DNA from 2 places in the Variovorax sp. dw_954 genome. Region 2 is predicted to be linked to the other one. Evidence: riboswitches for the same ligand, from Rfam matches in the RefSeq annotation. Region 2 holds a riboswitch; the other holds the start of a gene.
The links. Region 2 has a riboswitch for glycine ahead of gcvT (glycine cleavage system aminomethyltransferase GcvT). Riboswitches for the same ligand answer to the same signal wherever they lie in the genome.
Positions count from the first base shown of each region.

Region 1: it holds a riboswitch for glycine, as region 2 does, so the genes downstream of both, HB681_RS00965 (D-amino acid dehydrogenase) here and gcvT (glycine cleavage system aminomethyltransferase GcvT) in region 2, are expected to answer to the same signal.

Region 1 covers NZ_JAAVVD010000001.1:206,854-210,252, forward strand. Annotated here, with positions in the region: gene HB681_RS00965 (D-amino acid dehydrogenase) at 107-1,378, opposite strand; glycine riboswitch at 1,406-1,514, opposite strand; glycine riboswitch at 1,527-1,621, opposite strand; gene HB681_RS00970 (TetR/AcrR family transcriptional regulator) at 1,911-2,588, shown strand; gene HB681_RS00975 (acyl-CoA dehydrogenase C-terminal domain-containing protein) at 2,629-3,399, shown strand, end outside.
Region 2 covers NZ_JAAVVD010000002.1:328,026-331,424, forward strand. Annotated here, with positions in the region: gene gcvH (glycine cleavage system protein GcvH) at 1-274, opposite strand, end outside; gene gcvT (glycine cleavage system aminomethyltransferase GcvT) at 317-1,486, opposite strand; glycine riboswitch at 1,534-1,636, opposite strand; glycine riboswitch at 1,649-1,749, opposite strand; gene denD (D-erythronate dehydrogenase) at 1,758-2,768, opposite strand; gene HB681_RS04670 (electron transfer flavoprotein-ubiquinone oxidoreductase) at 2,912-3,399, opposite strand, start outside.

The DNA.
Region 1 (3,399 bases), on a different contig from region 2:
AGGTTCCGCGAAGGACGCAAAAGGAATACGGAAATTTTCTGAATCCTTTGCGTCCTTTTGCGTTTCTTCGCGACCTTCGCGTGCGTTCAAGTCCGCATTCGGCGGCTCATTTCTGGAATGCGAAGTCGACTTCCGGCGCCAATCCACTCACGATGTGCGCGATCGACTTGCCGGACCCGCAGGCATGCGTCCAACCCAGCGTGCCATGCCCCGTGTTGAGGAAGAAGTTGGGCAGCTTCGTCTTGCCGATCATCGGCACGTTGCTCGGCGTCGCCGGGCGCAGGCCGGTCCAGAACTGGGCCTTGGACGTGTCGCCCGCACCTGGAAACAGTTGCTCTACGCGCCGCACGATCGCCTCGCAGCGAACGCGGTTGAGGTCGCGGTCGTAGCCGTTGAGTTCGGCCGTTCCGGCGATGCGCATGCGGTCGCCGCGGCCATCCTCCGATGTGTAGCGCGAGAACACCAGCTTGAACTCGTCGTCCGTCAGGGAGACCTGGTAGGCCTTGGACGCATCCTTCACCGGCAGCGTCACCGAATAGCCCTTGGCCGGGTAGATCGGCAACTCGATGCCCAGCGGCTTGGCATAGATCGGGCTCAGCGAACCCATCGCCATCACATAGGCATCGGCCTGCAGGCGCTGGAAGCGGCCTTCGATGTCGGTGGCTTCGACGTGCTCGACCTTGCCGCCTGCCTCGCGGATCGCCGTCACGGTGTGGCTCATGAGGAACTTGACGCCAGCCGCTTCGCAGAGCTTGACCAGTTCGCGTGCGAATCGGTTTGCATCGCCCGACTCGTCTTCGGCGGTGTAGGTCGCGCCGGCCAGTTGCGGACGGATGTGGGCCAGCGCGGGTTCGAGCTTCACCGCCTCGTCGGCGGAAATGACGAGGCGCTCGCAGCCCAGCGCGCGCATCTGCTCGGCCGGCTTCAGTGCACCGTCGAACTCCTTCTGCGTCGTGTAGAAGTGCAGGATGCCCTGCGTGCGCTGGTCGTAGCCGAGGCCGGTTTCGCTGCGCAGCGCCTGCAGCATGCTGCGGCTGTAGGTGCCCAGTCGCACGATCTGCTCGATGTTGTGTTTCGTCCGCGCCGGTGTGCATTCGCGCAGGAACTGCAGGCCCCACATCCACTGGCGCATGTCGGCGCGGATGCGGAACAGGAGCGGCGCGTCTTCCTTGCCCAGCCATTGCAGCACCTTGATCGGGGCGCTTGGATTGGCCCAGGGTTCGGCATGGCTGACGGAGATCTGCCCGCCGTTGGCAAAGCTGGTTTCGGCGGCCGGCGTGGCCTGCCGGTCGACCACGGTGACTTCATGGCCGAGTTTCTGAAGGTAATAGGCCGAGGTGACGCCGAGCAAGCCGGCGCCCAACACGATCACGCGCATGGGAGGTCCTTTGAATGGATTTCAAAAGCCGCTCCCCCTGTCCTTGTTACCTGAGAGTTTCGACCTCCGCGCCCGCGGGGGTGTTGCTCCTTCGGTGCATCGGGCATGTGCCCGATGGCTCTCCAGACGGCGATATCGATGGGTGCAGTACACGACCCCGTGAAAGGTCGACCTGAGCGTTCATGGGAGTTTGCGCCTTCGGTGGAGCGGTCGCATGACCGCTCGCTCTCCTGCGGGCTGGATTCTAGGTTTGGCGCTTCGAATCGCCAACAGGGTGGCAAAGAATGACCCGACATATCGACCTGGATGTGGCCCTGCGACATCACGCGCGCGCACTTGGCATCCCCGCCCCGGAGGAGTGCAGCGTGTAGCCATCGGGCGTGGCATGCACCGCCTTTTCCGTGCCGATCACGCCGCCCTGAAAAGACGTCACTCACGTAATAGTCCACCAGAAGTCGGGGGCTTTGCACTTCTGCGTGACGCGGTTTCACTGCAAAATAGCACGACCGTTCGTTTTATTGAATAAGCACTCATGTCCGTCACCGCCGCGTCCGCAAAAGCCTCGCGTACCGCCCAGAAGGGCCAGCAGACCAAGGCCGCCATCGTCGATGCGGCGCTCAATCTTGCCGCACAGATCGGGCTCGAGGGCCTGTCGATAGGGGCCGTGGCCGAACTCACGCAGATGAGCAAGTCGGGTGTGTTCGCGCACTTCGGCTCGCGCGAGGAACTGCAGATCTCCGTGGTCCGCGAATACCACGCCCGCTTCGAGCAGGAAGTGTTCTACGCCGCCATGTCGGCGCCGCGCGGACTGCCGCGCCTGTGCGCCTTGTTCGACAACTGGATGAAGCGCACCTCGGTCGAGATCGACTCTGGCTGCATCTACATCAGCGGCGCCACCGAATTCGACGACCGCCCGGGGCCGGTGCGCGACGCGCTGGTCGAGTCGGTCAACATCTGGCAGGGCGCCATGTTCCGCGCGGTGCAGCAGGCCACGGCCGAAGGCCACTTCCGCGACGACGCCGACGAGCGCCAGATCGCCTTCGAGATCCACGGACTCATCCTTGCGTCTCACTACGAAGCGCGCTTCCTGCACGTGCCCGGTTCGATCGAGCGCGCCAGGCGAGGCTTCGGAAACATCATCCAGCGCTCGGCTACGCCGTCAGCCCCGCGCCCCGCGTCCATGCAGTCCTCGCCATCGCGCGAAGGCTGATTCACTTTTTACCCAAGAAACTGCTCAGGAGCTTTCGTCCATGCCTTCCTACACCCCGCCGCTGCGTGACATGCAATTCGTGCTGCATGAAGTCTTCCATGTCGCCGATGAATTCAAGGCCATGCCCAAGCATGCGGAAACCGACGTCGACACCATCAACGCCGTCATCGAAGAAGCAGGCAAGTTCGCTGCCGAAGTGACCTTCCCGCTGAACATCTCCGGCGACGCGGAAGGCTGCACGCTCGACAAGGCCACGCACGAAGTCACCGCGCCTAAGGGCTTCAAGGAAGCCTACGCACAGTTCGTCGAAGGCGGCTGGCCGGCGCTCTCGTGCAGCACCGAGTTCGGCGGCCAGGGCCTGCCGTACGTGCTGAACCAGTGCCTCTACGAAATGCTCAACAGCGCGAACCAGGCCTGGACCATGTACCCCGGCCTCTCCCACGGCGCCTACGAAGCCCTGCAGGCGCACGGCACCGACGCGCAGAAGAAGACCTACCTGCCCAAGCTCACCACCGGCGAATGGACCGGCACCATGTGCCTGACCGAGCCGCATTGCGGCACCGACCTCGGCATGCTGCGCACCAAGGCCGAGCCGCAGGCCGACGGCAGCTACAAGATCACCGGCAACAAGATCTTCATCTCGGCCGGCGAACACGACATGGCCGAGAACATCATCCACCTGGTGCTCGCTCGCCTGCCGGACGCGCCCAAGGGCAGCAAGGGCATCAGCCTGTTCGCGGTGCCGAAGTTCCACGTCAAGGCGGACGGTTCGCTGGGTGACCGCAACCCGATCTTCTGCGCCGGCCTCGAG
Region 2 (3,399 bases):
GCGGATCGGTGTTGGCGAGCGACGGGTCGGCGCGCAGGGCTTCGTTGACTTCGGTGATCTCGCCCGACACGGGCATGAACACGTCGGCAGCGGCCTTGACCGACTCGACCACGCCGGCCACTTCGCCTTGCGCAAAGGTCTTGCCAACTTCGGGCAGGTCGACGAACACCACGTCGCCGAGCGCGTCCTGCGCGTGCACGGTGATGCCGACGGTGACGGCATCGCCGCCGGTGGATTGGACCCACTCATGGTCCTGGGTGTACTTGACGGTCATGAAGAAAGCTCCTGCAAAAAAATCTGGCGAACCTTGGGGAAATCAGCCGCGGAAATAGCGCGTCGGCACGAAGGGCATGGTGGTCACTTCCATCGGCACGGGCTTGCCGCGCACGATGGCCTGGATGCGGGTGCCGGGCTCGGAAAAGGCCGTGGCCACGTAGGCCATGGCGATCGGACGGTCGGCCGTCGGGCCGAGCAGGCCGCTGGTCACCTTGCCGATGAGATGGCCTTCGAAGGATTGCAGCTCGGTGCCGTCGCGCACCGGTACGCGCTCCAGCGCCACCAGGCCGACGCGCTTGCGCGTGAGCGTCTTCTGGTCGACGTGGCCGGCCAGGTCGCTGGCCACGGCCAACTGCGCGAGGATCTTCTCTGCTCCCGGAAAGCCGCCTTCGCGCGTGCCCCCGGCGCGGCGCACCTTCTGCATCGCCCAGTTGAGCGAGGCCTCGACCGGCGTGGTGGTGGTGTCGATGTCATTCCCGTAGAGGCACAGGCCGGCTTCGAGGCGCAGCGAATTGCGGGCGCCGAGGCCGATGGGCTTGACCTCGGGTTGCGCCAGCAACAGGCGGGCGAGTGCGTCGGCGTCGCTTGCGGCCACCGAGATCTCGAAGCCGTCTTCCCCGGTGTAGCCGCTGCGCGTCACGAAAGCCGGGATCGAGCCGATCTGCACGGCGCCGCCGGTCATGAAGACGTAGCGCTCGACACCCGGCGACAGCCGCGCCAGCGTGGCGGCGGCCTGCGGGCCTTGCAGCGCGAGCAGCGCGTGGTCGGGCAGCGGCTGCACCGAGCAGCGCCCGCCGATCCTTGCCGTGATGTGCGCGATGTCGGCTGCCTTGCAGGCCCCGTTCACGATCACGAAGAGCGAGTCCATGCCTTCGTTGAAGAACATCAGGTCGTCGAGGATTCCGCCGTTGTCGTCGAGCAGCAGGCCGTAGCGCTGCTTACCCGGCGCCAGGCCGATCACGTCGACCGGCATCAGCGTCTCGAAGGCGGCCGCCGCGTCCGGGCCGACGAGCCGCAATTGCCCCATGTGCGAGATGTCGAAGAGGCCGGCGGCTTCGCGCGTGTGCTTGTGTTCGGCCATGAGGCCGGCCGGGTATTGAACCGGCATCGAGTAGCCCGCGAAGGGCACCATGCGCCCGCCAAGCTCGACGTGGAGGTCGTTCAGCGGTGTCTTGAGAAGTTCAGCGGAGGTGTCGGATGGAGTGGCCATGAGGCTTGGTTCCGGTGGGGCAGTCGAGTTCCATGGCAAATGCCACGGGCACTCCTGCTGTCCGCTTTACCTGAGAGATTCGCCCCACGATCGGGGTTTGCTCCTTCGGTGGACCGCCTGGTTGCGCGGTCTCTCTCCAGCAAGAAAACGCCCGTTGGAGCGGGCGCCTTGTCAGTCCTTTTGCCTGAGCGTTCGGACCCATTCTTTAGGGGGCCTGCGCCTTCGGCGGTCCCGTTGCCGGGGCGCTCTCCTGACCGGCGGAATTCTACTGTCAGGCCGCCACGGGCAGGATCACCGCGTCGGGATTTTCACGGACGTAGTCGCGCAGGATGGCGTCGATGCTCTCGTCGGCATACAGGCCCAGGTCGCGCGCGCGCACCCATTCGAAGCGGCCCGGCCAGCCGCTGATGATCTCGGTGATGGTGCGGTCGAGCCGCATGTCCAGCAGGTCGGTGGCGGCGGCGCCGCCGATGCGGTGCAGCGCCTGGACCATCTCGTCGACGCTGACGCACAAGGATGGGAGGTTGACGGCGGTGCGTGGCCCCCATTTGGCGTGTGGTGCGGTCGCGGCGCAGATCAGCCCCTCGATGGTGCGTGCGGGCGACGAGAGCGCCACCATCGTTTCCGGCGGCACGGGGCAGCGCGAGGGCAGCCCGGCCAGCGGCTCGCGGAACATGCCGCTGAGGAAGCCCGACGCGGCGCCGTTGGGCTCGCCCGGCCGCACCGCCACGGTCATGAGGCGCACGCTGCGCGCGTGGACGTAGCCCTTGCGCCCGTAGTCGGCCACGAGCTGCTCGCCGATGAACTTCTGCGTGCCGTAGCTGGTCTGCGGCGTGGGCAGCGTGTCGTCCTCGATCACATGGGGCAGGGGCGCGCCGTACACGGCCAGGGAACTCGCGTACACGAGCAGCGGCCGCGTGTGCTGGGCCCGGCAGGCCTCCAGCAGGGCATAGGTCGCCAGGAAATTGCTGCGCATGCCGAGTTCGAAGTCGGCCTCGGACTCGCCGCTCACGGCGGCGGCCAGGTGGAACACCACCGCCGTCTCCGGCGGAAGGGCGCGCTGCGGACTGTCCGGGGCCAGCAGCTCGCACAGGTCGCCGACGATCACGTTCACCCGGGGATGGCTCGCCAGGTCGTCCGGTGGCTGCACCCGGTCGACCAGCGTGAGCGTGCCGAGGCGATGCTCCTTGCCGCCGCCGACGCCAAGGGAGCCCCTGGCCAGCAGCTTGCGCGCCAGTCGCGCCCCGAGGAAGCCCGCGCCGCCGGTGATCACGATTTGCATCGGTAGTTCTCCTGTCCTGCCAGCTTAAAACGATGTCATAGCGCATCGCCTCCCTTCTGTGAAGCAGGAAACACGCCGATACAAAATGTAAACAAAAAACGCGCCGTGCGGGCGCGTTCTGGCGGGAGAGCGAGGGGTAGCTACTACATGCCGACGTAGTTGGGTCCGCCGCCGCCTTCCGGCGTGACCCAGACGATGTTCTGGGTCGGATCCTTGATGTCGCAGGTCTTGCAGTGCACGCAGTTCTGCGCATTGATCTGCAGGCGCTGCTTGCCGGCGTCACCGTCGGGCACGAACTCGTAGACGCCGGCGGGGCAGTAGCGCGACTCGGGGCCGGCGAACTTGGCCAGATTGACGTTGACCGGCACTGACGCGTCCTTCAGCGTCAGGTGGGCCGGCTGGTGCTCCTCGTGGTTGGTGTTGCTGATGAACACGCTGGAGAGGCGGTCGAAGGTGAGCTTGCCGTCGGGCTTCGGGTAGACGATGGGCTCGCACTCGGCAGCCGGCTTGAGCGCGAGGTGATCGGGCTTGTCGCGGTGCAGGGTCCATGGCACGTGGCCCTTCAGGAGGAACTGCTCGACGCCGTTCATCAGCGTTGCGACACCCAGGCCCTTCTTGAACCAGCTCTTGA